One region of the Streptomyces sp. NPDC005438 genome, then DNA from elsewhere that is predicted to be linked to it. Evidence: riboswitches for the same ligand, from Rfam matches in the RefSeq annotation. Region 1 holds a riboswitch; each other region holds the start of a gene.
The links. Region 1 has a riboswitch for thiamine pyrophosphate ahead of thiO (glycine oxidase ThiO). Riboswitches for the same ligand answer to the same signal wherever they lie in the genome.
Positions count from the first base shown of each region.

Region 1 (9,501 bases):
GAGGGGGAGTCGCTGACCGCCGAACACGGTTTTCCGGTACGGCTCGTCGTGCCGCACCTGTACGCCTGGAAGGGCCCCAAGTGGGTGCGGGCGGTGGAGTACATGACGGCGGACCGTCGGGGGTTCTGGGAGGAGCGGGGCTACCACAACATCGGCGACCCCTGGAGCGAACAGCGCTACTCGTACCAGGAGCGGCCCGGCGACGGCCCCGAGCTGTGAGCCGGGCGCCGGGCCCGTCCCCAACCGCCCGTTCAGCGCGCGGAGTCGGGGCCGCGCAGTTCCTTGAGGCGGGCTATGTCCCGCGAGTGCCCCTCCACCCCGCCCGGCGTCTCGATCACCAACGGCACCTCGCGTGCCGCCGGGTGGGCCATCAGCCGCCCGAAGGGTTCGGCCCCGATGTGTCCGGCGCCGATGTTGGCGTGGCGGTCCTTCCGCGCGCCGGCCACGTCCCGGGAGTCGTTGGCGTGCAGCAGTCTCAGTCGCCCCCGCCCGACGATCCGTTCCAGTTCCTCCAGGGTGTCCTCGGCCCCCCGGGGAGCGGCCAGGTCGTGGCCGGCGGCGAACACGTGGCAGGTGTCCAGGCAGACCCCCAGCCGTGGATGGTGCTCCAGGGCCGCGAAGTACGGTTCCAGATCGGCGACTTGGGAGCAGAGGGAGAAACCCTGTCCGGCGGTGGGTTCCAGGAGCAGCCAGGGGTCCTCGGGGTGGGTGAGTTCCTCCAGCAACGGCAGGGTCTTTTCCCGTACTTGGGCCAGTGCGGTTTCCCTGGAACGGCCGCCGGTCGCCGATCCGGTGTGCACCACCACTCCCCGGGCGCCGATTTCCCGGCCGCGTCGCAGTGAATGCCGCAGGGAACACACCGACTTGTCGACGGTATCCGTGGAGTGGGAACCGAGGTTGATGAGGTACGGCGCGTGCACGAAAGTGGGAATTTCCTCGGCGGCGCAGACGGAGCGAAATTCCTCGTCCTGCCGGGGATTTCCCGGGCCGGTGGTCCAGGCGCGCGGGTTGGCGACGAATACCTGTACGACTTCCGCACGGATTCGCCGGGCATAGGAAATCCCATCGGCGGCCAGTCCCCGACTTACCGGGACGTGGCCGCCAATGGGATTGCGTACGGGCGGAGTTGGAGGCGTGTTCACGCACCCCAGGGTGCCATCACCCGCTTCCGGCTCAGTAGGCGGAGTTGACGTTGTCCATCGAGCCGTACCGGGCGGCGGCGTAGTTGCAGGCGGCGACGATGTTGGCCACCGGGTCGTACAGGTCGTACTTGGTGCCCTGGACGTGGTAGCGGTCGAAGGTCGGCTTGATCACCTGCAGCAGGCCCTTGGACGGCACGCCGTTGCGGGCGTTGATGTCCCAGTTGTTGATGGCCCGGGGGTCGCCGCCGGACTCGCGGATGATGTTGCGGTGGATGCCGTTGTAGGAGCCGGGGATGCCGTGCTTCTTCATGATGTCCCGCGCCTCGCGGATCCATCCGTCCAGGTTGTTGGGGTAGCTGGGCTTGGCCGCCGGCTTGCGCTGGGCGGAACGGCTGGCCGCCTTCTTGGCCTCGCGCTCCTTGGCCGCCTTGCGCTCGGCCTCTATCTTCTTGGCCGCCTCGACCTTGCGCTTGAGGCCCTCGGCCTTCTTGGCGGCGGTGACGGACTGCTCGCTGACGCTGGCCTTCTGGCCCTCGACGTTCGCCGCCTTGACGCTGAAGGAGACGGCCGAGCCCGCCGACTGCGGGGTCTTGACGTCGTCGCCGTTGCTGGCGGGGGCCAGCGCGAGCACTATCGCGGTGGCCCCGGCGGCGGCCACGCCGGCCGAGTACTTCTGCCCCTTGCTGAGGCGGGCGAACTGGCCCTTGGCGAGTCGGGTCTGGCCGAGGGACTTGAACTGGTCGTATCCGAGGGACTTGAAGCGGTCGTAGTCGAGGTTCCTCAACTTCTCGTCCCGGAGGTTCCTCAGCTTCTCCTGTCCGTTCTTGAGCTTGTCGTGTCCACGGTTCTTGAGGGCAGTGAAGTTCTTCAGAGCGGGCATTCGTGGGGACCTCTTCCAAAAAGCGGTTGTGTCGCAGTGGCCGCTACGGCGGGGGATGCCGAGTTCCGTTTCACGGCGCCGTGCGACGAAGCAATTTGTAGAGGGCTGGAAAACCCAGATCAAGAATGTGACGTACTATCCCGACTCGTGGCGCAGTGCGTGGTGAAGTACCCTTCGGGCCGGCAATGCGCCCGCGCGGAGGGGGTCGAATTCCAACTAGCCGCGTTCGTAAGTGATCTGGGTCCTATGCGCGGCGTCACAGTGGGCCGGGGGTTTGAAATCCGGTGGGTGGATCGCCGGGCGCGGAGGGTGACCGAAAATCGTGGTCTACGGGATGCGCTCGGGCCCATGTTCGGACAAGGGTTAAATGTCCGTTCTGTTATGAATTACCCCAGGTCGTGCGGTGGGTCCGTCCCGGGCCGTCTCCGCGTCACGGTGGGGCGGCCCCGCCCCTGGTTCACCCTGGGCGACCAAAGGGGTACCCCAGGTGGCGGCAATCCCCGTTCCAGGTCGGTTAGTAGAACCGGACGAGTCGAAGAGGAGCCCGAACAGGGGTGAATGGCGCGCGGCTCACCGCAGCCAGACGGTGACCTCCGAACCCCGGGGAGCCGTTCCGCCGCCGTCGGGGGACTGGTTGAACACCTTGTTGCCGAAGAAGATCCGGTTGACGTTCACCGTGAACCCGGCCGCCTGGAGCTCGGCCACCGCGTCGTCCCGCTGGCGGCCCTCCACGTCGGGGACCGTCACCATGTCCGGGCCCTTGGAGAGGGTCAGGGTCACCGTCTGCCCCCGGGCGGCGTCACTGCCGGCGCCCGGGGACTGCCTGGCCACCGCGCCCTTCTCCCGCTCGGAGAAGACCCGCTCCTCGGCGATCCGTACCCGCAGGCCCTGGTCCTCCAGCGCCTCGCGGGCCTCCTGCTCCTCCTGCCCCAGCACCGAGGGCACGGGCACCGGCCGTCCCTGGGAGACGGTGAGCGCCACCGCCGTACCGGGACGGCGTTCGGCGCCCGGCTTGGGATCGGTGCGGACCACGGCGCCGAGGGGGACCTCCTCGTTGAAGGCCTTGCGGACCACCCCGGGCACCAGCCCGGCCTTGCGCAGCTGCCTCTTGGCGCTGGCCAGCTTCGCCCCCCGGATGTCCGGGACCTCGGCGATACGCGGGCCCCGGGAGACGGACAGGGTGACGGTGTCCCCCTCGGTGACCCTGGCCCCGGGCCTGGGGTCGGAGGAGATGACCTTGCCGCGCTCCACGGACTCGCTGTACTCCCGCTTCACCCGGGGCTTCAGCCCGGCGTCCTCCACGGCGCGGGTGGCGGCCTTCTCCGACTTGGCCAGTACGGCCGGGGTGTCGGTGTAGCGGCCGGCGGTGAGGTACCAGACGCTCCCGGCCACCAGCAGCAGCGCCAGCACTCCGGCCGTCACCAGGGCCCAGGGGCGGCGGTACCAGTCGCCGTCACCGGAGAGGAAGCCCGGCAGGGTGAGCCGGGAGCCGGTGCCGGACGGGGGAGGGGTCCCGTGGGCCGCCCCCGTGGGCCGGGGGATCACCGAGGTGGCCTCCGGGCCGGCCGGCGCGGTGGCGCCCAGCCAGGCGCTGACCCGGCGCAGCTCGGCCAGGAAGGCCCCGGCGTCCTGGGGGCGGCGTTCCGGGTCGCGGTCGGTGGCCGCCCGTACCAGGGCGTCCACCTCCTCCGGGATGCCCGGCACCAGGGTCGAGGGAGGGCGTACGTCCTCCTGGAGGTGCTGGTACAGCACCTGGGCGGGGGTCTCCCCGTTGTGCGGCTTGGTGCCGGTGAGCATCTCGAAGAGCATCACCCCGCACGCGTAGACGTCGGCGCTGGGGGCGGCGGTGCCGTCCTGGATCTGCTCGGGCGCCAGGTAGGAGACGGTGCCCATGATGGTGTCCGAGGACGCCGAGGAGGTGTGGGTGTCGACCGCGCGGACCAGGCCGAAGTCGGCGACCTTGATCACGTCGGTCGAGCCCGTCCGGGCGGGCAGGGGCGTCTCGTCGCCGTGCCCGATCAGCACGTTCTCCGGCTTCATGTCCCGGTGGACCAGCCCGGCCTGGTGGGCGGCGGAGAGGGCGGCCAGTATCGGGTCGAGGACGCGCAGGGCCGCCTGTGGGGTCAGCCGGGTGTGCTGGTGCAGGGTGTCCCGGAGGGTGCCGCCGGGGACGTACTCCATCGCCAGGTAGACCAGGTCCTCGTCCTGGCCCTGGTCGAAGACGCCCACCACGTGGGGGTGGGAGAGTCGGGCGACGGACTTGGCCTCGCGGATGAACCGCCGTACGAAGGCGCGGTCCTGGACCAGGGACCGGTGCATCACCTTCAGGGCGACCACGCGGTCGAGCCGGGTGTCCATCGCGCGGTACACGGTGGCCATCCCGCCCACCGCGACGCGCGACTCCACGCGGTAACGATCGTCGACCAGTCGCCCCACAAGGGGGTCCTCCAGGGTCCTATCCACGGCCGGCAGTCTACGAGCAGCCTTTACCCGCTGGTCAGTTCGGTCCGTTCTGCGAAGTGACTGCAGCCGAACGGTGACAGGCCCCGGGGGGGTCAGTCGAAGGCCGGCCGTTCGGGGTCGAGCACGGCCCGCCCCTCCTCGGGGGAGGAGGCCTGGGCGAAGTGGCGGCGGGGGATGCGTCCCGCCCGGTGGGCCAGCCGTCCGGCGGTGACCGCCTCCCGCATCGCCCGCGCCATCAGGGCGGGCCGCTGGGCGCGGGTGACGGCGGAGGCCAACATCACGGCCGCGCAGCCCAGTTCCATCGCCAGGGCCACGTCGGAGGCCGTACCGGCGCCGGCGTCCAGGATCACCGGCACGCTGACCCGCTCGGTGATCAGGGCGAAGTTGTGTGGGTTGCGGATGCCCAGCCCGGAGCCGATGGGGGAGCCCAGCGGCATCACGGCGGCGCAGCCGACGTCCTCCAGCCTGCGCGCCAGCACCGGGTCGTCGTTGGTGTACGGCAGCACCGTGAAGCCCTCGTCCACCAGCTGTTCGGCCGCGTCCAGGGTCTCCACCGGGTCCGGCAGCAGGGTGCGCTCGTCGGCGATCACCTCCAGCTTGACCCAGTCGGTGCCCAGCGCCTCCCGGGCCAGCCGGGCGGTGAGCACCGCCTCTCCCGAGGTGTAGCAGCCGGCGGTGTTGGGGAGCACGTCGATCCCGTTGCGGCGCAGCACCGACAGCACCGACCCCCGCACTCCGGGGTCCAGCCGCCGCATGGCGACCGTGGTGAGTTCGGTGCCCGAGGCCAGCAGGGCGTCCTGGAGGACCTCCAGGCTGGGCGCCCCTCCGGTGCCCATGATCAGCCGGGAGCCGAAGACGCGGCCCCCCAGGTGGAAGGGGTCGTCGGCCGCCTCGGGTGTCCGGGGCCGCCCGGTGTCGTACGGCGGGGCGGCGGGTGTCGTGGGGCGCATCGGTCAACCTCCCTGTACGGCGGTCAGCACCTCGATCCGGTCCCCCTCGACGAGGGTGACCGCGCGCCACCGTCGGCGGGGCACCACGGTCTCGTTGACCGCGGCGGCGACCCCCGAGGGGGCGGAGGTGAGGTGGGTGACCAGGTCTTCGAGGCTGAGGCCCGGGGTGACGTCCCGGGGCTGGCCGTTGAGGGTGACCGTCATCCCCGGGGCGGGGTGGTCGGGGGTGGTCATGGTGTGGCCTCCGAGGGGGTCGTGGGCCGGTGTGCGGAGAAGCGGCGGGCGTCGAAGGGGCGGGCCACCTCGGGGAGTTCGCCCCCGGTGAGGACCTCGGTCATCACCTCGCCGGTGAGCGGGGTCAGCAGGACCCCGTTGCGGTGGTGGCCGGTGGCCAGGAGCAGGCCGGGCAGTGTGGTGCGGCCCAGCAGGGGGCCGTTGTCCGGGGTGCCGGGGCGCAGCCCGGCGTTGGTCTCCCGCAGGGGCAGTTCGGTGACGCCCGGTACCAGTTCCCGGGCGTCCCGCAGCAGTTCGTAGACCGCACCGGCGGTGACCGTGGTGTCGAAGCCCTGTTCCTCGCTGGTGGCTCCGACGACCAGTTCCCCGTCGGCGCGGGGGACCAGGTAGACGCTGCCACCCCGGACCACAGCCCGGACGGTACGGGACAGGAAGGGGCGGGCCTCGGGCGGTACCCACAGCCGCAGTACCTGGCCCTTGACCGGGCGTACCGGGGGCAGGACCTCGGGCGGTACCCCCTCCAGCCGGCCGCTGAACGCCCCGGCGGCCAGCACCAGTTGCTCCGCCGCGAGGACGGTGCCGTCCTCGGCGGTCACCTCCCGGGCGCGGCTGTCCTCCACCCGTACCCGTCGGGCGGCGGACGGATGGAAGGTGACCCCGGCGGTCACGGCGACGTCCAGCAGGGCCCGGCACAGTCGGCGGGGGTCCAGCTGGAGGTCGCCGGCCGCCCGAAGGCCGCCCCGTACCGAGGGGGCCAGCATCGGTTCCAGCCGACGGCACTCCCGGCCGGTCAGCCACTCCGCCTCCAGGCCCAACCTCCGCTGGAAGGCGTGCAGTTCACCGAGTTGGGCGCGGTCGTCGGCGTCCAGGGCCACGGCCAGGGTGCCGGTGTCGCGGTAGCCCACGTCCCGGCCGGTCAGCTCGGCCAGTTCCCGTACGAAGTCCGGGTACCGCTCCACGGCGGCCAGGTTGAGGGCCAGCAGGGGTTCCTCGCCGTAGGTCACCTCGGTCACCGGGGCCAGCATCCCGGCCGCCACCCGGGCCGCGCCCCGGCCGGGTTCGGGGTCCAGCACCACCGCGCGCAGCCCGCGCTGTGCCGCCCTCCAGGCGGTCACCAGTCCGATGACCCCGCCGCCGACCACCGCCACGTCGGCGGTGCGGGTGGGGGGCTCGGGGAGTGGGGGTGTCTCGCCGGGCATGGAAAACCGCTCCTCCCTTCGCCGGAATGACCCGGATCAGGTTCGTACGGTCGGAGGCCGTCCAGCCTCCCTCTCAGCCCGGTGCGCCCGGGCTCCCGCGTGGTGTGCCTCGGCCAGCCTACTGCGGTCGAACCGGCGCTGTCAGGCGCGGGCCGACCCGAAGGCGACGGTCAGGGCGCCTTCGGGTCGGGCGGGCGAGGTGGCCGCCGGTGCGTAGGGTTGCAGTGTGAGCGAGAGTCAACGTGGACGTGTCGTGATCGTGGGCGCCGGGATGGCCGGGGTGCAGACCGCCGTCCACCTCCGCCAGCTGGGGTTCGACGGGCCGGTCCGCCTGCTGGGCGCCGAGCCCCATCCCCCCTACGACCGGCCGCCGCTGTCCAAGGCGGTGTTGCTGGGGCAGGCCGAGGAGTCGGCGTTCGAGGTGGACTTCGCCGCCCTGGACGTCGAGCTGGAGTTGGGGCGCGAGGTCACCGGGCTGCGGGCGGACCAGCGGCTGCTGGTCACCGACGCCGGCCCGGTGGCGTACGACTGGCTGGTGCTGGCCACCGGGGCCGTTCCGCGCGCCCTCCCCGGGGCGGAGGACACACCGGGGGCGTACCCGCTGCACACCCTGGACGACGTGGTCCGGCTGCGGCCCCTGCTGGCCGAGCGGCGCCCGACGCTGGTGGTGGGCGCCGGCTGGATCGGCGCGGAGTTCACCACCGCCGCCCGCACCGCCGGTTGCCCGGTCACCGTGGTGGAGGCGGGCCCCCACCCGCTGCCCGGGGTGCTGCCGGCCGAGGTGGCCGAGCCGATGCGCCGCTGGTACGAGGAGGTCGGGGCGACCCTGCTGACCGGGCGCCCGGTGCGTGCCGTACACCGGCACGGGGTCACCCTGGAGCCCGAACCCGGCGCCGAACCGGGGGAGTTGAGCGCGGACGCGGTGGTGGTGGGCGTCGGCTCCCGGCCGGCCACCGACTGGCTGGCCGGCTCCGGTGTGGAGCGGGACGGGGCGGGCGCGGTGACCGCCGACGCCTGGCTGCGGACCTCGGTGCCCGGGGTGTACGCGGTGGGGGACTGCGCCTCCTTCCCCTCGGCCCGGTACGGGCGCCGGCTGCTGGTCCACCACTGGGACAACGCCCTGCGCGGCTCCCAGGTGGTGGCGGCCAACCTGCTGGCCGAGTCGCGGGGGGACACCGCCCTCGCCGAGGGCGTCCGCTACGACCCGGTGCCGTACTTCTGGTCCGAACAGTTCGGCCGCTTCGTGCAGTACGCCGGGCACCACGCCGACGGCGACCTGCTGCTGTGGCGCGGCGACCCCGGCGAGCCGGCCTGGTCGGTGTGCTGGCTGCGCCGCGAGCCGGAGGGCGACCGGTTGGTGGCGCTGCTGGCCGTGGGGCGTCCACGGGACCTCACCCAGGGGCGCAAGCTGATCGAGGGCGGCGCCCGGCTGGATCCGACGGTGGCCGCAGACGCTTCGGTACCGCTGAAGAAGGCCGTCACGAAGGGCGCGTGACACGGTCGTCGGTACGGCTGGGGTACGGACGGGCTCGTGACTGTCGTCGGCAGATGGCAGTCTTGGAGGCGTGACCGAGATTGACGCGAAGATCGATGCTCTCGTCCCCGAGTGGCTGACCCTGCCCGATGTCGCCGAACACCTCGACGTGGAGGTGACCCGGGTGCGGCAGCTGGTCAAGGAGGGCCAGCTGCTGGCCGTACGCCGGGTCGCGGAGTCGGGGAACCGGGTGCTGATGGTGCCGGCCGACTTCGTCGGCGAAGGCCGGATCATCAAGGGCCTGACCGGGACCCTCACCCTGCTCAGGGACGACGGCTTCACCGACGAGGAGATGTTGGAGTGGCTGTTCACCCCTGACGACAGCCTTCCCGGAACCCCCACCCAGGCGTTGCGGGAGAATCGCGGCACGGAGGTGAAGCGCCGCGCCCAGGCGCTCGCCGTCTGACCGTTGCGGACACCTGCCACCGGCGTACGGGCCGGCCCGGCCCGTACGCCCCCGTCCGGGGGGACCCGAGATGACCCGTGAGCCCACCGCCCTGGACGGGGCGCGGCTGTACCTGTGCACCGACTCCCGCGCCGAGCGCGGCGACCTGCCCGAGTTCCTCGACGAGGTGCTGGCCGGCGGGGTCGACATCGTCCAGCTGCGCGACAAGCGGGTGGAGGCGGCCCGCGAGCTGGAGCTGCTGGAGGTGTTCGCCCAGGCCTGTGAACGCCACGGGAAGCTGCTGGCCGTCAACGACCGGGCCGACGTGGCCCACGCCAGCGGCGCCCCGGTGCTGCACCTGGGGCAGGGGGACCTGCCGGTGCCCCGGGCCCGGGCCATCCTGGGCGAGCGGGTGCTGATCGGCCGCTCCACCCACGCCGAGGCCGAGGTGGACGCCGCCGCGACCCAGCCGGGCGTGGACTACTTCTGTGTCGGACCGGTGTGGCCCACCCCCACCAAGCCCGGCCGGCACGCCCCGGGGCTGGACCTGGTGCGGTACGCCGCCGCGCGCCGTCCGGCCCGCCCCTGGTTCGCCATCGGCGGTATCGACGCGGACAACCTGGACCAGGTGCTGGACGCCGGGGCCCGCCGGGTCGTGGTGGTGCGGGCGCTGACCGAGTCCGACGACCCCGGGGGTGCCGCGCGGGAGTGGGC
Region 1 covers NZ_JBEXEP010000003.1:207,156-216,656, forward strand. The annotation lists gene ABZT14_RS09150 (sulfite oxidase-like oxidoreductase) at 1-219, shown strand, start outside; gene ABZT14_RS09155 (deoxyribonuclease IV) at 252-1,151, opposite strand; gene ABZT14_RS09160 (transglycosylase SLT domain-containing protein) at 1,174-2,022, opposite strand; gene pknB (Stk1 family PASTA domain-containing Ser/Thr kinase) at 2,593-4,485, opposite strand; gene ABZT14_RS09170 (thiazole synthase) at 4,578-5,435, opposite strand; gene thiS (sulfur carrier protein ThiS) at 5,439-5,639, opposite strand; gene thiO (glycine oxidase ThiO) at 5,666-6,868, opposite strand; TPP riboswitch at 6,865-6,977, opposite strand; gene ABZT14_RS09185 (FAD-dependent oxidoreductase) at 7,095-8,363, shown strand; gene ABZT14_RS09190 (Rv2175c family DNA-binding protein) at 8,434-8,808, shown strand; gene thiE (thiamine phosphate synthase) at 8,879-9,501, shown strand, end outside.

Region 2 (9,501 bases), on a different contig from region 1:
CGAGTGGTGCGGGCGCGGTGATGGCGGTCACCGTGCTCGCGGTCTTGGTCTGGCGGATGGCCTACGCCCCGCTGACGTACCTGCGGGACGTCAGCGCCGCGGTGTTCGCCGCGTTCTACGTACCCTTCCTGGCGACCTTCGTCGCGATGATGCTCTCCGCCGACGACGGCGCGCTCAGGGTTCTCACCTTCCTCCTGCTCACGGTCGTGAGCGACACCGGTGCCTACGCCGTGGGCTGGAAGTTCGGCAAGCGCAAGCTGGCCCCCCGCATCAGCCCCGGCAAGACCCGGGAGGGGCTGATGGGCGCGGTCGTCTCCACCATGCTCGTGGGAGCGATCTGTACGCAGTTCCTGATCGACCAGGGCGTGTGGTGGCAGGGACTGTTGCTGGGGCTGGCCGTCGCCCTCAGCGCGACGTTGGGTGACCTCGGGGAATCCATGATCAAACGGGATCTCGGGATCAAGGACATGGGCACCCTCCTTCCCGGACACGGCGGCATCATGGACCGCCTCGACTCCCTGCTGCCCACCGCGCCTGTGGTGTGGCTGATCCTGGCCCTCTGCGTGGGACAGGGCTGAGCCTTCACGAGTACCCCCTCCACCCGGCAGCGGGGTCAGGAGGGGTACTCGCCGTCTGCCACACTGGACGCACCATGCCTGCACCTGGAGAACTGACCTTTGCCGCCCCCCGAGGGGCCAAGAAGCCCCCTCGCCACCTCGCCGACCTCACTCCAGCGGAGCGACGCGAAGCCGTGACGGCCATCGGGGAGAAGCCCTTCCGCGCCAAGCAACTGTCACAGCACTACTTCGTCCGGCAAGCGCACCGCCCGGAGGAGTGGACGGACGTGCCGGCCGCGTCGAGGGAGCGTCTCGCGGAGGCGCTCCTGCCCGAACTCATGACCGTGATGCGGCACGTCAGCTGCGACGACGACGCGACGCGCAAGACCCTCTGGCGACTGCACGACGGCACCTTGGTCGAGTCGGTGCTGATGCGCTATCCCGACCGCGTGACGATGTGCATCAGCTCGCAGGCCGGCTGCGGGATGAACTGCCCCTTCTGCGCCACCGGGCAGGCCGGCCTGGACCGCAACCTGTCGACGGCGGAGATCGTGCACCAGATCGTCGAGGGGGTTCGGGCCTTGCGCGAGGGCGAGGTGCCCGGTGGGCCCGCGCGACTCTCCAACATCGTCTTCATGGGCATGGGGGAGCCCCTCGCCAACTACCGTCGCGTCGTCGACGCCATCCGGCGGCTCACCGACCCCGAACCTGACGGACTCGGTCTCTCCCAGCGCGGCATCACCGTCTCCACGGTCGGCCTGCTACCGGCGATGCTCCGTTTCGCCGACGAGGGCTTCAAGTGCCGGCTGGCGGTGTCCCTGCACGCCCCCGACGACGAACTGCGGGACACCCTGGTCCCGGTCAACACCCGCTGGAAGGTCAGTGAGGTGCTCGACGCCGCCTGGGAGTACGCGCGCAGCTCGGGTCGGCGGGTGTCCATCGAGTACGCCCTGATCCGTGACATCAACGACCAGGCATGGCGGGCCGACCTGTTGGGGCGGCTGCTCAAGAACAAGCGGGCACACGTCAACCTCATCCCGCTGAACCCCACCCCGGGTTCCCAGTGGACCGCCTCCCGTCCCGAGGACGAGCAACAGTTCGTCCGGGTCCTGGAGTCACATGGAGTTCCGGTGACGGTGCGTGACACCCGCGGCCAAGAGATCGACGGCGCCTGCGGACAGTTGGCGGCGACGGAGCGGTAGACACCCCGCGAAGTCCGCCAGGACCGCGCTGGTACGGTGGCCCTGGTTTATCGAAACACCGACAGGGGAGCGCAAGCGGCGCTGAGAGTGCGGCGAGACAAGGCCGCAGACCCTCGAACCTCGCCCGGGTCATGCCGGGTAGGAAGTTCGGTCACTCTCTGCTGTTGTGCTGCGCCCGGAAACAGAGGCTGCAGCGTGAAACACATCGTCACCACTCTCGTGATAGCCACGGCCGTCAGTCTGGTCGCCGGCTGTGGAGCACTTTCGGACGAGGGAGACGACAAGAAGACCGTCAGGTTGGTGACACACGACTCGTTCGCCGTGTCCGACCACGTACTCAAGGAGTTCAAGAAGCGCACCGGCTACACGGTCAAGTTGGTGACGGGCGGCGATGCCGGCTCGGCCACCAACCAGGCCGTACTGACCAAGGACAACCCCCAAGGCGACGTGTTCTTCGGCGCCGACAACACCCTGGTCTCCCGGGCGCTGGAGGCGGACGTGTTCGCCTCGTACCAGGCGAAGGGACTGGACCACATCCCCGAGCGGTTCCGCCTCGACGCCGCCAAGCACCGGGTGACACCCGTGGACTACGGCGAGATCTGCGTCAACTACGACCGCGAGTACTTCCGCAAGAAGAAGCTCGATCCCCCCGAGACACTCGACGACCTGGTCAAACCGCGATACCGCGACCTGCTGGTGACGCAGAACGCCGCGACGTCGTCGCCGGGTCTGGGGTTCCTGCTGGCGACCGTCGCCGAGTACGGGGAGTCCGGTTGGCGTTCGTACTGGAAGAAGCTCAAGGCCAACGGCGTGGAGGTCGTCGACGGCTGGGAACAGGCGTACAACGACCGCTTCTCCGGTGCGCGAGCCAGCAAGGGCAAGGGCGACAAGCCCCTGGTCGTCTCCTACGCGTCCAGCCCGCCGGTGGAGGTGCTCGACGTCAAGCCGGAGCCCGAACAGGCGCCAACCGGGGTGTCCAAGGGCACCTGCTTCGAACAGGTCGAGTTCGCGGGTCTGTTGAACGGAGCCGACAACCCCGAGGGCGGGAAGAAGCTGCTCGACTTCCTGGTCGACCGCACTTTCCAGGAAGACCTGCCCCTCCAGATGTTCGTGAACCCGGTACGGAAGGACGCGAAGCTTCCCAAGCTGTTCACCAAGTACGGCGAGAAGGTCGAGGACTCGGCGACGATGCCACCGAAGCGCATCACTGAGCGTCGTGACGGATGGATCAAGGCGTGGACCGCGCTCGTGGTCCGGTGAGTACTGACACACGCGGAACTCCCGCTCCGACGGCGCGACTTGGCAGCGCCGTCGGAGCGGAGCCCGTCGTCGCCGACCAACCGGGTTCCCTGCCTCCAGGGCCGGACCGACGCTCGGCGGCGGGGGAGCCGCGCCGTGTTCTGTCCCCCCGGGTCGTCCTGATGGTGGTCCCGCTGGCCTTCTTCGGCGTCTTCTTCGCCTACCCGGTGCTCGCCATCGTGGCCCGGGGGCTCCGCCCGGAGGGTCACTGGGACCTCGGTCGGATACCGGGGATCGTGACCGACCCCCAGGTGCTGGACGTCCTGTGGTTCACCACCTGGCAGGCCCTGGTCTCGACGCTGGTCACACTTCTGGTGGGGTTGCCGGGTGCGTACGTGTTCGCGCGCTTCGAGTTCCGAGGGCGGCGTCTGCTGTACGCCCTGATCACGGTCCCGTTCGTGCTGCCCACGGTGGTCGTGGGGTCGGCCTTCCTCGGCCTGCTCGGACGGGGTGGGCTGCTGGACAGTTGGTGGGGCGTACGCCTGGACACCAGCGTCTGGGCGATCGTGCTCGCCCACGTGTTCTTCAACTACGCGGTGGTGGTGCGCACCGTCGGCGGGCTGTGGGGTGCACTGGACCCCCGCCAGGAGGAGGCCGCGCGGCTGCTGGGAGCGAGCCGTTTCGCGGCCTGGCGCAGGCTCACGCTCCCCGCACTCGTGCCCGCGCTGTCCGCCGCCTCGTTGATGGTGTTCCTGTTCACCTTCACGTCCTTCGGCGTGATCCAGATTCTGGGCGGTCCCCGCTTCGCCACCCTGGAGGTGGAGATCTACCGCCAGACCTCCCAGTTGTTGGCTCTGCCCACGGCGGCGGTGCTGACGTTGGTGCAGTTCGCTGCCGTGGCCGGTCTGTTGTTGCTGCACGCGTGGACGGTGCGGCGCAGGGAGTCCGCGCTGGGACTCGTCTCCAGCACGGCGGCCCGGCGCCGTCCACGCGGAGCGGGAGACCGGGCCGTACTCGGCTTCGTCCTCCTGGTGGTCCTCGTCCTCGTCCTCGTCCCGCTCAGCGCACTGATCGAGAGATCGCTGCACAGTTCCGACGGCTACGGATTCCGCTTCTACCAGGCGTTGCGTTCCACGGACAGCGGGACCTTCACCGTCGCCCCGCTGGAAGCACTGGGCAACTCCCTGCTCTACGCCGGAGTGGCGACGGTCATCGCCCTGTTCGTCGGAGGGCTGGCCGCCGCCGCGCTGACCGCCAGGGCGGGGAGGTTGGTACGGGGGTTCGACATGCTGCTCATGCTGCCTCTGGGAACCTCGGCGGTCACGGTCGGTTTCGGCTTCCTGATCGCGCTCGACGAGCCCCCACTCGACCTCAGGTCGACCTGGCTGATCGTCCCCCTGGCCCAGGCACTGGTGGGGGTGCCCTTCGTGGTGCGTACCGTCCTTCCCGTGCTGCGCGCCGTACAGCCCCGACTACGCGAGGCCGCCGCGCTGTTGGGGGCTTCGCCCTTCCGGGTGTGGCGTGAGGTGGACCTCCCCATGGCACGGCGCGCGTTGGTCGTCGCCGCGAGCTTCGCCTTCGCCGTGTCGCTCGGGGAGTTCGGCGCGACGGTGTTCATCGCTCGTGCGGACAACCCCACCATGCCGGTCGCCATCGCCCGACTCCTCGGACGAGCCGGTGAGATCAACTACGGACAGGCCATGGCCCTGAGCACTCTGCTGATGGCGCTGTGCGCGCTGACCCTCGTGCTGTTGGACCGTCTACAGACCCGCCACCTCGGGGAGTTCTGAATGCTACGTCTGGAAGAGGTCACGGTCGGGATCGGTGACGTCGAAGTGCTCCACGAGGTGCGACTCGACGTCTCAGAGCACCAGATCCTCTCCGTGCTGGGACCGAGTGGCAGCGGGAAGTCGACGCTGCTCCGTGCGGTAGCCGGACTTCAGCCCCTGACCCGAGGCAGGATCCTGCTGGAGGACAGCGACCTGTCGGGTGTCCCACCGCACCGTCGTGGTGTGGGGCTGATGTTCCAGGACCAGCAGCTGTTCCCCCAGCGCGACGTCGCCGGCAACGTCTCCTTCGGCCTGGACGTACGCCGTGTCTCCAGGAGTGGGGTGAGGCAGCGGGTGGACGAACTGCTGGGCTTGGTCGGACTGTCCGGCGCGGGAGAACGGGAGATCTCCACGTTGTCCGGCGGGGAGCAGCAACGGGTCGCGCTCGCCCGCGCGCTCGCTCCGCAACCCCGTCTGCTGATGCTCGACGAACCCCTGGGACAACTCGACCGGGGGCTTCGCGAGCGACTGGTCATCGAACTGCGCCAACTGTTCAAGAACCTGGGCACCACGGTGCTGGCGGTGACCCACGACCAGTCGGAGGCTTTCGCCCTCGCCGACCAGGTCGCGGTGATGGACCAGGGACGGGTGCGTCAGGTCGGTAGTCCGTGGGAGGTGTGGAGCCACCCGAACTCCGAGTTCGTCGCCCGCTTCCTGGGGTTCGAGAACATCGTCGAAGCCACCCTGAAGGGCGACCGGGCCCTCACCCCCTGGGGCAGTCTTCCGCTGCCCGAGAAGGCGGAAGAGACAGGTGAGGGGAGGAAGGTACTGGTCAGGCCGGGTGGGGTACGCATTGGCCCTCGCGAACCTGGGCTGCCTTGCCGGGTACGGGCTCGGGTGTTCCGGGGCGACCACGTGCTCGTCCACCTCCTTCCCCTCAGCGGCCCACCTCTCCAGGCTTCCTGCTCGTTGCGTGAGGCGGCGGAACTCCCCGAGGAGGTGGGCGTGACCTTCGACTCCCAGGAGGTGGTGCCGTTGCCCGCCTCTTCGTTGCCCACGTGACGTACCAGTCCGTGTGCGCGGCTCCGGGACGAAGCGGTCAGAAGGTGAGTGCGGTGAGCCGCCCCACCGTCCAGGCGAGTGGGGCCATCACCGCGAGAGGGACGAACACCTGGAGCACCTGGGCCTTCAGGGCCAACGACCAGCGTGCTCCGATCCTCCGCACCAGGGCCACTGTCGAGGCCTGGGATCTGCGTGACTCGGCGACGGTGGCGACCACGCTCACCGTCACGCAGGACACGATCAGTGCGGCCGCGAGCCCGGTGAGGGGGCCGAAGGCGCCATGGTGGATCTTCTGGAACTCCCGGGCCGCGAACGCGGCTGCCCCGACGGCGCACAGAGTACCCAGGGCGTATCCCGTGGGGTGGGCCTCCGCGTACAGCAGACGGCCGGTGACCAGTCGTGTGGGTCCCGGCCGGCAGATGGTGAGAAGCCGACCGCACATGGCGACGACGCCGGGCCCGACCATGATCAGGCCGGCGAAGGTGAGAAGCCAGCTCGCTGACAGCGGGGGGACAAGCGATGGCAAACCGTCGTGGATGTCGGACGCGCCTCCCAGGGGGCGCGGGTTCACATCCTTGGTGAGGGAGCCCCACGCGAGTCCCGCCGCGATCAGGGCCACGCCCCAGGGGAACCTGGCGAACTGCCGACCGGGAGTCGGCTCCGTCCGCGCGGCGTCGTCGCGGGAACGGGACTCGCCGGAGTGCTTTTCCGCGAGTTCCTGTGCGGTGGTAGCCGTGCCCCTCGTCTCGCGCCGTGCCCGTTCACGTCCCCGCATCGTCCACGCACTGCCGAGTGCCGCCAGGAGAGGTGGTACGAGGAGCAGGGTGAGGGTGCCCGCCAGCGGCAGGTGACGTTCGGCGGCGAGGGCATCCGCTAGCGCCCCGTCGAAGGGGGCGGCGCCCCACTCGCCGCGGAGGAACAAGCAGACGAGCAACGTCAGCAGACTGCCCAGGGAACAGGTCAACCAGGTGGAAACCGCCGCGAGGAGGGGCAGGCGGGGAGGGCCGAGCCCCGCCGCGGTGAGACCTCGTCGCAGGGCGGGGCCCAGGTCGAGGCGTACCAGGCAGGCGGCGAGCTGGACCATGGCCATCGTCGGTAGCAGGCACCACAGCAGCCGTGCTGTCGCCTCGTCGGCGCGCTCTGGATGGTCGAGGCCGTATCCGAGTGTGGTGAACAGCAGGAAGGCCACGACCATGCTGGCCGCCAGGACGACGGTGCGCCGGACCAGTGCGAGGGGTGTAGCGCCTCGGATCAGGCGGAGAGTGAGCATGTCGTCCTGCTCTCGCGGGGCGTCACGGAGTCGGGGTGGATGCGACGGCCGTCCATCAGGGCCAGTTCGCGGTCGGCCAGGGTGGGTCCGACCATCTCCTGTTCCGTACTCAGCAGGGCGTCGTGGGTGGCCATGACACAGGTGATCCGGTGGGAGCGTGCCGCGGCGGTGAGGGTACGCAGCACCTGGGCGCGGTCGGTGGCGTGCAACGGCGCGGTGGGTTCGTCCGCGAACAGCACTGAGGGCTCGTGGGTGAGGGCCCGGGCGATGGCCACGCGTTGGCGTTCCGCCTGGCACAGGTTCCCCGGACGGCGCTTGGCGCAGTCGGCGACGTCCAGGCGCTCCAGCCACTCGTGGGCCGTGTCACGGGCGACGCGGTGGCGTACGCCCGACAGCAGCAGGGGCAGTGCCGCGTTCTCCCAGGCGGTCAGTTCAGGTACCAGCTCAGGCTGACTGCCGATCCACCCGAAGTGTCGGCGTCGGAGATTCTCCCGGGCCTGGGGGCCCATGGTGTGGAGCGGGAGGCTGTTGAACCACACCTCACCGGCCTGCGGTCGCAGCTGGCCGGAAAGGCATCGCAGCAGTGTCGTCTTACCGCACCCCCGGGGTCCGCTCACGGAGAGGATCTCGCCTTCGCGCACTCCGAGTGACACGCCCGTGAGCGCTGGCGAGCCCTCATGGGCGTGGTGTAGTCCGCGCGACCAGAGCACGTCGTTGTCCGGCGGGGTCTCCATGGGCACCTCCACACAGTTCGGCCCGGCCTCCCTGGCCCTGTGTGCAACGGCGACGGGGAGATTTGGTCACTGCCGCACCGTAGGACCGTCCGGTCGCACGCTTGGCGAGGTGGTGGATGTCGGGGGCCGAGAATCGTTCGAACGGAGCCACTGGCGGTGGGTCGGTACGCTCTCGTGGTGAGTCGGGCTCGGCGGCGGACCGTCCTGGTGGGCGGCGACGGGGCACCGGGCGGGAGGCGGCGTCCTGGCCTCGTATCGGAAGTACCACCTGGCTGGTTAGGGTGGTTGTCTCAGGTACTGGAACAGGTGAGTGGAGGGGTGCGAAGTGACCGCCGAACTGCGACGTCTACGCAACTACATCGACGGAGAGTTCCGGGACGCCGCTGACGGCCGGACGACAGAGGTCATCGATCCCGCCACCGGCGAGGTCTACGGCACCGCTGCCCTCTCGGGGCAGTCGGACGTGGACGCCGCCATGGACGCGGCCAAGACCGCGTTCCCGGGGTGGAGGGACGCCACCCCGGGCACCCGGCAGCTGGCGCTCATCAGGATCGCGGACGCGCTGGAGGCCCGCGCCGACGAACTACTCGCCGTCGAGTGTCGTGACACCGGCAAACCCCTGGAGCTGACCCGGCAGGAGGAACTGCCGATGATGCTGGACCAGATCCGCTTCTTCGCCGGTGCGGCGCGCATGTTGGAAGGGAAGGCCGCCGGGGAGTACATGGAGGGCCTCACCTCCTTCGTACGGCGTGAGCCGGTAGGTGTGTGCGCACAGGTCGCTCCGTGGAACTACCCGATGATGATGGCGGTGTGGAAGTTCGCTCCCGCGCTCGCCGCCGGGAACACGGTCGTACTCAAGCCGTCGGACACCACGCCGGCCTCCACCGTGTTCATGGCCGAGGTGATGGGCCAGTTCCTGCCCAAGGGTGTGTTCAACGTCGTCTGCGGTGACCGTGACACCGGGCGCATGATGGTGGAGCACCCCACCCCCGCGATGGCCTCTATCACCGGCTCGGTGCGCGCCGGGATGCAGGTGGCGGGTAGCGCCGCGAAGGACCTGAAGCGCGTCCACCTGGAACTGGGTGGCAAGGCCCCCTGCGTGGTCTTCGACGACGCCGACCTCGCGTCGGCCGCCGAGGGCATCCGGGACGCGGGCTTCTTCAACGCCGGCCAGGACTGCACCGCGGCGACACGTGTGCTGGTCCACGAGTCCGTCCACGAGGAGTTCGTCAGCGCCCTTGCAAAGGCCGCTGCGGAGGTCAAGACCGGTGACGTGGACGACGAGGACTGCTTCTACGGCCCGTTGAACAACAAGGACCACCTGGCCAAGGTCTCCGGGTTCATCGACCGGCTGCCGGCTCACGCCCGCGTGGTGACCGGGGGCGAGCGCGTGGGTGACAAGGGGTACTTCTACGCGCCCACCATCGTCACGGGCCTGAAGCAGGACGACGAGATCATCCAGCAGGAGGTCTTCGGTCCCGTGATCACCGTCCAGTCCTTCCGGGACGAGGACGAGGCCGTCCAGTGGTCCAACGATGTCGAGTACGCCCTGGCCTCCTCGGTGTGGACCAAGGACCACGGCCGGGCGATGAGGATGTCGAAGGCCCTGGACTTCGGCTGTGTGTGGATCAACACCCACATTCCGCTGGTCGCCGAGATGCCGCACGG
Region 2 covers NZ_JBEXEP010000014.1:61,885-71,385, forward strand. The annotation lists gene ABZT14_RS23950 (phosphatidate cytidylyltransferase) at 1-578, shown strand, start outside; gene rlmN (23S rRNA (adenine(2503)-C(2))-methyltransferase RlmN) at 653-1,759, shown strand; TPP riboswitch at 1,813-1,922, shown strand; gene ABZT14_RS23960 (thiamine ABC transporter substrate-binding protein) at 1,979-3,019, shown strand; gene ABZT14_RS23965 (iron ABC transporter permease) at 3,181-4,788, shown strand; gene ABZT14_RS23970 (ABC transporter ATP-binding protein) at 4,789-5,829, shown strand; gene ABZT14_RS23975 (hypothetical protein) at 5,867-7,099, opposite strand; gene ABZT14_RS23980 (ATP-binding cassette domain-containing protein) at 7,081-7,833, opposite strand; gene ABZT14_RS23985 (gamma-aminobutyraldehyde dehydrogenase) at 8,159-9,501, shown strand, end outside.
Region 2: it holds a riboswitch for thiamine pyrophosphate, as region 1 does, so the genes downstream of both, ABZT14_RS23960 (thiamine ABC transporter substrate-binding protein) here and thiO (glycine oxidase ThiO) in region 1, are expected to answer to the same signal.

Region 3 (9,501 bases), on a different contig from region 1:
TGCCGATGGCCGCTTGTTGTTCTGAGACATGAGCCCATGATCCGTCCCGGTCGGGGGAGGTCACGCCGGCCAGAGGGCCCGATCTGATGTGTGATTCCCCCGAGGCCGCCACCACTGAGCCCGGCGTCTTGCCCGACCCACTGGTGTGGGCACCGACTCTCCCCCGTTCCAGGGGAGTTGGGTGCTTCTCCTCACCACACAGGGCTGTGCTTCGCGAGGGTGATCCATCATGTGGGGTGGCACCGTGACGGACGGGGGTATCGCTGTCAGCGGTCACTGGTTCATGGAGGGCGGGCGCATGTGTGGGGAGGAGTGGCACTGGAGTGGACCGGATCGAATCCCTGGATCTCGTCGCCGCGGAGAAGCCGGAACCCAAGGCACGAGCGGCCAGCCGGGGAATACCGCGACACCTCGAACAAGCACAACAAAAAACTCTGAGAGGGGCACGGCGACGATGGAAGAACTCAGAGGGGCGGCGATTCGCGGGGTCGCCTACGGTGCGCTCGCGTTCTGCGTTTCTGTAGCCACCCGGGCAGCCCTGTACGGCGATCCCATACTTTCACGGGGGAACCTTCTGACGTTCCTGGTGGTTGCGCCCGCCGCTACAGCGGGGATCTGGTACGGAAACCGAAACCGCACATCACCGTAAGGCGGGAAGGGCCTGTTCTCGCGCGTGGACACCGACCCGTTCCCACATGTTGCCGTGACGGCTTGTCCCGCTTCCAGCATCGGTTGGTTTCCGAAGAAGCACGCTGTACGCGGGAAACGATGACCAGCACCCCCGCCTCCCGCAACGGCAGATCGGCCGGGCTACGCCGGTGTGTGCCCGAAGAAGGTTGTTGAGCTTGTTCAGCGCTTCGACATTGTGCGTTCCAGGGCTCTTGAAGAAGATGAGTCCATCGATCTAATCCGTAGTTATCTGAAAGAGTACGCCGATGAAGGTAAATAGCATTCCCGACGCCTCAGCGCTCACGATGTGGCGCAAGTCCTCTTACAGCGGATCCGAGAACCAGGATTGCGTCGAAGTATCCGATAGCCTCCCCGGCTCCGTACCCGTACGCGACTCCAAGAACCCCCACGGCCCCGCGCTCGTCTTCCCAGCCACCAGCTGGACCAGCTTCACCACCACCCTCCAGGACGGCAACACCCCCGCCTGACGGACAACCGACGAGCGCCCCAACTCCCCGGCCCCCGCCACCCGGTGGGGGCCGACCCATGGACGACACCCGCCGGGCGATCACGGTGCTCCCAGGAGGAGGCCGTTCCCACGCGTGCTGTGTTCGGTCAGCCGCCGTGTCCGGTCACCTGGTCTGGTGTCTGTCGGTGGCTCGCTGCTGGTGGGTCACGGGCGGTCGCCTGGGCCTGTCCGACGTTCCCGGGGTCCGCCCACCCCGGCGGGCCCCTGCCGGACGGGCCGACCGTCTCTGCCCGGACGACCTGGCCTTTCTCGGTGTCACCGGAGCCTGTGTGGATTTCCTCGTCAGGCGACCTCACATTTCCGGTCCCTGTGACGTTGGCAGGGTGTGAGTGTGGAACCGTTTGAGCGCGTCGTGGCCGAGTACGGGGCCCTGGTGCTGCGAGTGTGTCGGGCCGTGCTGGGCCCTCAGGATGCTGAGGACGCCTGGTCGGAGACCTTCCTCGCGGCGCTGCGGGCGTATCCCCGGCTGCCCTGGGACGCCGACGTGAGGGGCTGGCTGGTGACCATCGCGCACCGCAAGTCCGTCGACGTGGTCAGGGCGCGGGCTCGGCAGGCCCTGCCCGTGGCCCAACTCCCGGAGCGGACCAGCCACTTGGGCCAGCCCGAGGACGCCGTCCGGGACGCGGCGCTCTGGGACGCCCTGCGACGGCTCCCCGACCGCCAGCGACGCTCGGTCGCCTACCACTATCTGGCCGGCCTGCCCTACAAGGAGGTCGCCCGGCTGATAGGGGTCAGCCCGGCGGCGGCACGCAGGGCGGCGGCCGACGGCGTGCGGGCTCTGCGCGGTGTCGAGGCACTCACGGACGAGGCAGCGGGGGCTGAGCGAGGGAGCACATGATGGAGTCAGAGAAGCCGGACGCCGTGGAGGGCCAGGCCCTCGACCCGAGCCCGATGATCCCGTGGGAAGCCGTTGACGCCACCGACCCCATGGAGTTCCCGGACGAGATGGCGCCGACCGAACCCGAGGACCCTCTGGACGGCGCGGCACTGCGTCGGCTGGAGCATCTGTTGGACCCCCGCACCAGGGAGATGCAGCGCTTGTACGACCAACTGGCGGCCAGGGCGACGGCCGAGAAGCTCACCGACATCACCTACAGCACCGTGGACACCCCGGTGGGCAGTCTGCTGCTGGCCGCCACCGAACGGGGACTGGTCCGGGTCGCCTTCGAACGGCAGGACCACCAGCGGGTGTTGGAGCAACTGGCCCAGGACGTCAGCCCCCGGATACTCGCCGAACCCAGCAGACTGCGGGAGGCCACCCGACAGCTGGACGAGTACTTCTCCGGCGACCGGACCACCTTCGAACTGCCCCTGGACCTCAGGCTGCCGACGGGGACCTTCCGGCACGCGGTGCTCCACCACCTCCCGGACATCCGGTACGGGCAGACCGAGAGCTACACCCAGGTCGCCGCGGCGGCCGGCAGCCCCCGCGCGGTACGGGCCGTGGGCACCGCCTGTGCCAACAACCCCCTGCCCGTGGTGGTGCCCTGTCACCGGGTGGTCCGCTCCGACGGCTCCTGGGGCCAGTACGCCGGCGGCGCCGAGGCCAAGCGCACCCTGCTGGAGATGGAGGCCGCCGCGTGACCCCCGGTCCCACACCCCTGGGGTCGGGGGAGGTCGACCAGCGACTGGCCCGAGCCCGGGCCCAGGTCCTGGCCCAGGGGGCGCGTGCGGCTGACGTGGCCGAGGTCCTCACCCGGGCCGGCCCGCTCCAGGCCCAGGACCTGTGGGCCATGGACCTGGCCCTGAGGGTGCGGGCCCCGGGCCTGACCCGACCACGGATTCGGCACGCCCTGGAAGGGGAGCGACTGGCCGTCAGAGCCTGGCTGATGCGCGGCACCCTGCACCTGGTCCCCTCGACCGACCTGCGCTGGATGCTGCGCCTCTTCGCCCCGCTCCACCAGCGGGCGGCCCAACGGCGGCTGCGCCAACTGGAGCTGGACCCGCCACTGTGCCGTCGGGCCGAGCGACTGATCGTCTCCGCCATCACGGACGAAGGCCCGCTGACCCGGGCGGAGTTGACCGGGCATCTGGGTGCCCTGGGGGTGCCCGACCGAGGTCAGCAGGCGATCCATCTGATCCGTTGGGCCGCCCTGTCCGCAGCGATCTGCCACGGCCCGCTGAGGTCGGGGGAGCAGACCTTCGTACTGCTCGACGACTGGGTGCCGGACCAGGGACCCGGATACGAGGGAGAGCGGGCGGACATCGAGCTGGCGGCACGGTACGCCCACGCCTTCGGCCCGGGAGCCACCGCCCAGGACTTCGCCGACTGGTCCGGGCTGCCCCTGCCCCGTAGCCGCACGGCGTGGGCGGCTACGGACACCTCGGGCGAGGAGCGGCGCCCAGCGGACGAGCCCGGTGCCGGCAGCGGGCTTGCCGGGGGAGAGGACGGGGCCGCTCCCGATGTGCGGCTGCTCCCCGCCTACGACAACTACCTCCAGGGGCGGCGAGGACGCGAGCTGTCGGTGCCCTCGCCCCAGCGGAAGCTGGTGTGGCCCGGCGGTGGGGTGATCCGACCGACGGTGCTGGTGGACGGGCTCGCTGTCGGCACCTGGTCGGGCGGCACCCGGGGCAGGCTCCCCGAGGTTCAACCGTTCCCCGAACGGCCCGCCTTGGCGCCTCGTACGGCCGAGGGGATAGCGGAGGAACGGGAGGCGGTGGCCCGGTTCTCGGGGGACGACTCCTCCCCCTGAGGTCGTGCCAGCGACGGGGGGTTGATCGGTCTTGACGGTTGGGCTGGCCCTGGCCCCGGCCCGTGACCGTGCCCCGACCTCTGTTCGCGGCTCTCCGACCGACCATCTCGTACGCGCCCCTCAGCGGAGAGAGGGCCGCTCGCGGAGTTGGGTCGACGACATTCCTCCGCACCTCAGGTCACCCCTTCTGACCTGCTGACTTCTGCTTTCCGTGGGAGCTCAGGGCGCCTCCGGTCCCTTGGTTCCTCAGCACAGGTCAACGCCGCTCGTCCAGATGACGGGCGTTCGGGAAATAGGCAGCGACTTCCCTTGTCGCTGGACTGGTCAACGACGGGAGATCTGTCATGCTCATGTGGATTCGGCCCAGCACTGCCCAAGGGGCCGCCCCCACACGGAGGTTCAGGAATGCGACGCAGAACGACCGGCCGTCGAGTCACCGCCGGACTGACCGTCCTGTCCGCGGCGATGTTGGCGCTCATGGGCACCGCCACCAGTGCCTCGGCCGCCCCCGCCGACAAGCCGCAGGTGCTCTCCAGCTGGACCCAGACCAGCGCCAGCAGCTCCAACGCCTTCCACAACGCCCGTGGCAACCAGGGGCAGTGGGCCGACTACGGCTTCGACTGGTCCACGGACAAGTGCTCCTCCTCCCCGGACAACCCGCTGGGCTTCCCGTTCGAGAACGCCTGCATCCGTCACGACTTCGGTTACCGCAACTACAAGGCCGCCGGTCAGTTCCCGGCCAACAAGGACCGTCTGGACAGCGCCTTCTACGAGGACCTGAAGCGCGTCTGCTCCCAGTACAGCGGGGCCTCCAAGACCTCCTGCAACGCTCTCGCCTGGACCTACTACCAGGCGGTCAAGAACCTCGGGCTCAAGGAGTCCGAACTGGTCGGCTGACCCCGCCTGAGCCACCGGGGGTGGGACGCCGCGAAGGCGGCACCCCACCCCCTCGCCGTCCCCAGGGCACCCCCGTCACCCCCGAACACCGGCCGCTCCACAGCCCCTTGACCCCTCAACCTGCCGTGGGGGCCGGGCCCTCCGTCGCCGCAGCGACCGAGGCGAAGTCCTGTCGCGGAGGACCGACCGCCCCACCCCGTCGCGCCGTCATCCTGGCGCGGGCCACGGGCTGGCCCCCCGATCCGGGGTGCGCCCGAAGTCGCCCAACCGCCCACGGCCACGTACTCCTCGACGAGTCACGCACCTCTCCACAGCCGGCGAACGCCACCACGTCCCGTCGGGCCGGCCGGCGCCCCTCTCCCGACCGACGGCGGCCCCGGCCGCCTCGACCGGAAACGGTCCGAGGGCTCACCGAAGCACCCGAGGCGGTCCACCCCACAGGGCCGAGCCCTACCAGCGAGCGCCCCAGACCATCTGGGAGGACTCTCGGGGAGGACGCCGCCCGCAGAAGGCACCCCCAGGCGAACGGCCGCCGCTTACCGCCGGGTTGCCGGGGCAACCCAGCGGTAAGGGCTCTCGCCCCACCCATCCCCATGACGCCTCGTGGCGCACCCACCCGCCGCCACAGGACCACCCGCACCGACCCGGCAACCGGTCACCACCCCGGCCCCACTCCCCGTGGGGCCTGCCGCGGACAGGCCCGCCACAGGAGCGAGAGGACCCGACGACACACGGACGCCGCGTCACCCGACGAGTCGCGGGCCCACGTCCAGCCAGTCGGCACACGGCGGATGGACGCCGCGTTACTCGGCCAGCGGCAGGTGGACGCGGTGGCCGGACTCGGCGAACTCCCGGGACTTGGCGAGCATTCCGGCCCGGATCTCCTCCTCACTGGCGGGCTCCCCCGAGGACTCCCCGGGGGCGTACTTCTCGTTGATGTCCCTGCTGATCCTCATCGAGCAGAACCGGGGACCGCACATGGAGCAGAAGTGGGCGGTCTTGGCCGGTTCGGCGGGCAGGGTCTGGTCGTGGAAGGAGCGGGCGGTGTCCGGGTCCAGGGACAGGTGGAACTGGTCCTCCCAGCGGAAGTCGAAGCGGGCCTCGGACAGGGCGTCGTCCCACTCCCGCGCGCCCGGGTGGCCCTTGGCGAGGTCGGCGGCGTGAGCGGCGATCCTGTAGGTGATCACCCCGGTCTTCACGTCGTCCCGGTCCGGCAGGCCCAGGTGCTCCTTGGGCGTGACGTAGCAGAGCATCGCGGTGCCCCACCAGCCGATGACGGCCGCACCGATGGCCGAGGTGATGTGGTCGTACCCGGGGGCGATGTCGGTGGTCAGCGGGCCCAGTGTGTAGAAGGGCGCCTCATCGCAGATCTCCTGCTGGAGTTCCACGTTCTCCCGTATCCGGTGCAGGGGTACGTGGCCAGGGCCCTCGATCATCGTCTGCACCTCGTGGGAGCGGGCGATCCGGTTCAGCTCGCCCAGGGTGCGCAGTTCGGCGAACTGGGCCTCGTCGTTGGCGTCGGCGACGGAGCCGGGGCGGAGGCCGTCACCGAGGGAGAAGGTGACGTCGTAGGCCCGCAGGATCTCGCACAGTTCCTCGAAGTGGGTGTAGAGGAAGCTCTCCCGGTGATGCGCCAGGCACCAGGCGGCCATGATCGAACCGCCCCGGGAGACGATGCCGGTGCGGCGGCCGGCGGTGAGCGGGACGTAGCGCAGCAGTACGCCGGCGTGGACGGTCATGTAGTCGACGCCCTGCTCGCACTGTTCGATCACGGTGTCCCGGTACACCTCCCAACTCAGCTCCTCCGCACGGCCGTCGACCTTCTCCAGCGCCTGGTAGAGCGGCACCGTGCCGATCGGCACCGGGGAGTTGCGCAGCACCCACTCGCGGGTGGTGTGGATGTTCCGGCCGGTGGACAGGTCCATCACGGTGTCCGCGCCCCAGCGGGTGGCCCAGGTCATCTTCTCCACCTCCTCCTCGATCGAGGAGGTCACCGCGGAGTTGCCGATGTTGGCGTTGACCTTCACCAGGAAGTTCCGTCCGATGACCATCGGTTCGGTCTCCGGGTGGTTGACGTTCGCCGGGAGTACGGCCCGGCCGGCGGCGATCTCGTCCCGCACCACGGCGGGGTCGAGGTTCTCCCGCAGGGCCACGAACTCCATCTCGGGGGTGATCTCGCCCCGGCGGGCGTAGGCGAGTTGGGTCACCGCGCGGCCGTCACGCGCCCGGCGGGGCTGGCGGGGGCGGCCGGGGAAGACGGCGTCGAGGTCGCGCAGTCCGCCCCGGGGTGAGGTGTGCCGTATCCCGTCGTCCTCGGGACGGGGGCTCCGGCCCACGTACTCCTCGGTGTCTCCCCGGGCCACGATCCAGTGGGCGCGCAGCGGGTGCAGCCCGCGCCGTACGTCGGTGGTGACCAGGGGGTCGGTGTACGGGCCGGAGGTGTCGTACAGGGTGACGTCCCGGCCGTCGCTCAGGTGCACCCTTCGTACCGGTACCCGCAGGTCCGGCCGTGAGCCGGACAGGTAGTCCTTGTGCGAGCCGAGGGCCGCCGCGTCCTTGGACGCGGGCAGCCCGGTGTTCTGCGTGGTCATCAGACCCACTCCCTACGCCGGCATTACCCGGTAACAGGTTCGGCGGTCGACGCAGCTGTCAGCTCCGCGGTGTTCCGCGGCGGTCAGCGTCCTCTCAGCCCCGTGCTCGGAGCTCCCGCGATGTGACGGTGCGGTCGGGCGGGCCCACTGGCCCACCCGGCCGTTCGGCCAACCCGAACGCTAGCGCCTCTCCCCCGCGCCGCGCCAGGGCCACCCCCGGTACGGGAGGCGGCGCGGCCCACGGGAGGCGCCTGGTCGGCGCCCGGACGACCGGCCGAACCGGGCGCGGACACGGTGCCCGGGCCCGGGCTTGCGATGATCTGTGGGTGGACCCATCCCAGCACCAGCCCAACGATCCGTCCCCCGCCGGCCCGCACGGCCACCACCATCACCACGGGCCGGCCCAGCCGGTCTCCCGTCACCTGCGGAAGGTCATCGCGGCCGTACTGGTGCCCTTCGCGGTGCTGGTGACCGTCGGGCTGGTGGTGCTGTGGCCCGGGGGCGTACCCGAGAAGGGGGAGAGCACCGGCGTCGGCTTCGACCGCCCCAACTTCCGTGCCACGGTGACCAAGTTGGAGCAGGTCGACTGCGAGGACGTCAACGCCCGGCCGGAGCCCCAGCCGGGGGAGCAGCCGGGCGGGGGGACCGACAGCCGGGCCCGGGGCACCTGCCAGAAGGCCACGGTGCGGGTGGACGAGGGCAAGGACAGCGGTCGTACGTTCACCGAGGTCGTCACCCCGGACGCCACCCGCAAGTACACCGCCGGACAGGAGGTGGTGGTCGCCTACTCGGCGAAGGCGCCCAAGGAGTTGCAGTACAGCGTGGTGGACGTGGGCCGGGACCTGCCCATGTGGCTGCTGGCCGCCCTGTTCGCGCTGGCGGTGGTGGTCGTCGGACGGCTGCGGGGGCTGCTGGCCCTGGTGGGGCTGGTGATCAGCTTCGCGGTGCTGACCCTGTTCATCCTGCCGGCCGTCCTCCAGGGGTCCAACCCGCTGCTGGTGGCCGTGATCGGGGGGAGCGCCATCATGCTGGCGACCCTCTACCTGTGCCACGGGCTGTCCGCCCGCACCTCGGTGGCCGTACTCGGCACCCTGACGTCACTGCTGCTGATCGGGCTGCTGGGCTCGCTGTTCATCGGCTGGGCCAAGCTGACCGGCAACACCGACGACCAGACCGGGCTGGTGCACAGCCTCTACCCGGACATCAAGATCCAGGGGCTGTTGTTGGCCGGCATCCTGATCGGCTCCCTGGGGGTGCTGGACGACGTCACGGTCACCCAGACCTCGGCGGTGTGGGAGCTGAAGGCGGCCGACCCCGAGGCCGGTTGGCGCAGGCTGTACCGCTCGGCGATGAACATCGGCCGCGACCACATCGCCTCGGTCGTCAACACCCTGGTCCTCGCCTACGCCGGCGCCGCGCTACCGCTGCTGCTGCTGTTCTCCATCGCCGACAGCTCCGTGGGGATGGTGGCGACCAGTGAGCTGGTCGCCGAGGAGATCGTGCGGACCCTGGTGGGCTCCATCGGCCTGGTGGCCTCCGTACCGGTCACCACCCTGCTGGCGGCCCTGGTGGTGTCCGCCGACCGGGGGCGCGGTGGGGCGAAGGACGGCCGGTCTACCAGTCACCGCGGGAGGAGGAGGAAGAGGACATGAAGCGCCGCACCAGGTAGATCAGTCCGCCGACCAGGGCCACCAGCAGCAGCACCTTGAACAGCAGCCCGATCAGGAAGCCCACCACGGAGGCGATCATCCCGCCGAACACGACGATCACCAGCACGGGGATCGCCACCCACTTCACCCACCACGGAAGTCCCGCGAGGACCTGGTTTCCGGCCATGTCGTGCTCCTGTGCGTAGTCGGACAAGCGTCCGGGAACTCCTCCCGTACGTCTTCGATGCTAGGGGGGCCGTCGGACGGGTGGGAGGCCGCGCGGCCCCGGAAGTCCCCTGAACCGACCCCGAGGCGACCCTGAGAGCCGCCTTCCCCTGTGAGGTGGAGGCAGGGCCCGGCGGCCGGAGCCCGGTCAGTGGTTCCCGGACCCCTCAGGTGGCGCGAACACCACCATCACCCGCAGGTCCTCGCTGATGTGGTGGAACTTGTGCGGCACCCCGGCCGGTACGAAC
Region 3 covers NZ_JBEXEP010000004.1:300,408-309,908, reverse strand. The annotation lists gene ABZT14_RS11635 (hypothetical protein) at 1-30, opposite strand, end outside; gene ABZT14_RS11630 (DUF397 domain-containing protein) at 936-1,157, shown strand; gene ABZT14_RS11625 (sigma-70 family RNA polymerase sigma factor) at 1,530-2,036, shown strand; gene ABZT14_RS11620 (methylated-DNA--[protein]-cysteine S-methyltransferase) at 2,036-2,782, shown strand; gene ABZT14_RS11615 (winged helix DNA-binding domain-containing protein) at 2,779-3,891, shown strand; gene ABZT14_RS11610 (phospholipase) at 4,357-4,788, shown strand; gene thiC (phosphomethylpyrimidine synthase ThiC) at 5,592-7,379, opposite strand; TPP riboswitch at 7,372-7,508, opposite strand; gene ABZT14_RS11600 (YibE/F family protein) at 7,706-9,031, shown strand; gene ABZT14_RS11595 (DUF5326 family protein) at 8,994-9,215, opposite strand; gene ABZT14_RS11590 (cupin domain-containing protein) at 9,402-9,501, opposite strand, start outside.
Region 3: it holds a riboswitch for thiamine pyrophosphate, as region 1 does, so the genes downstream of both, thiC (phosphomethylpyrimidine synthase ThiC) here and thiO (glycine oxidase ThiO) in region 1, are expected to answer to the same signal.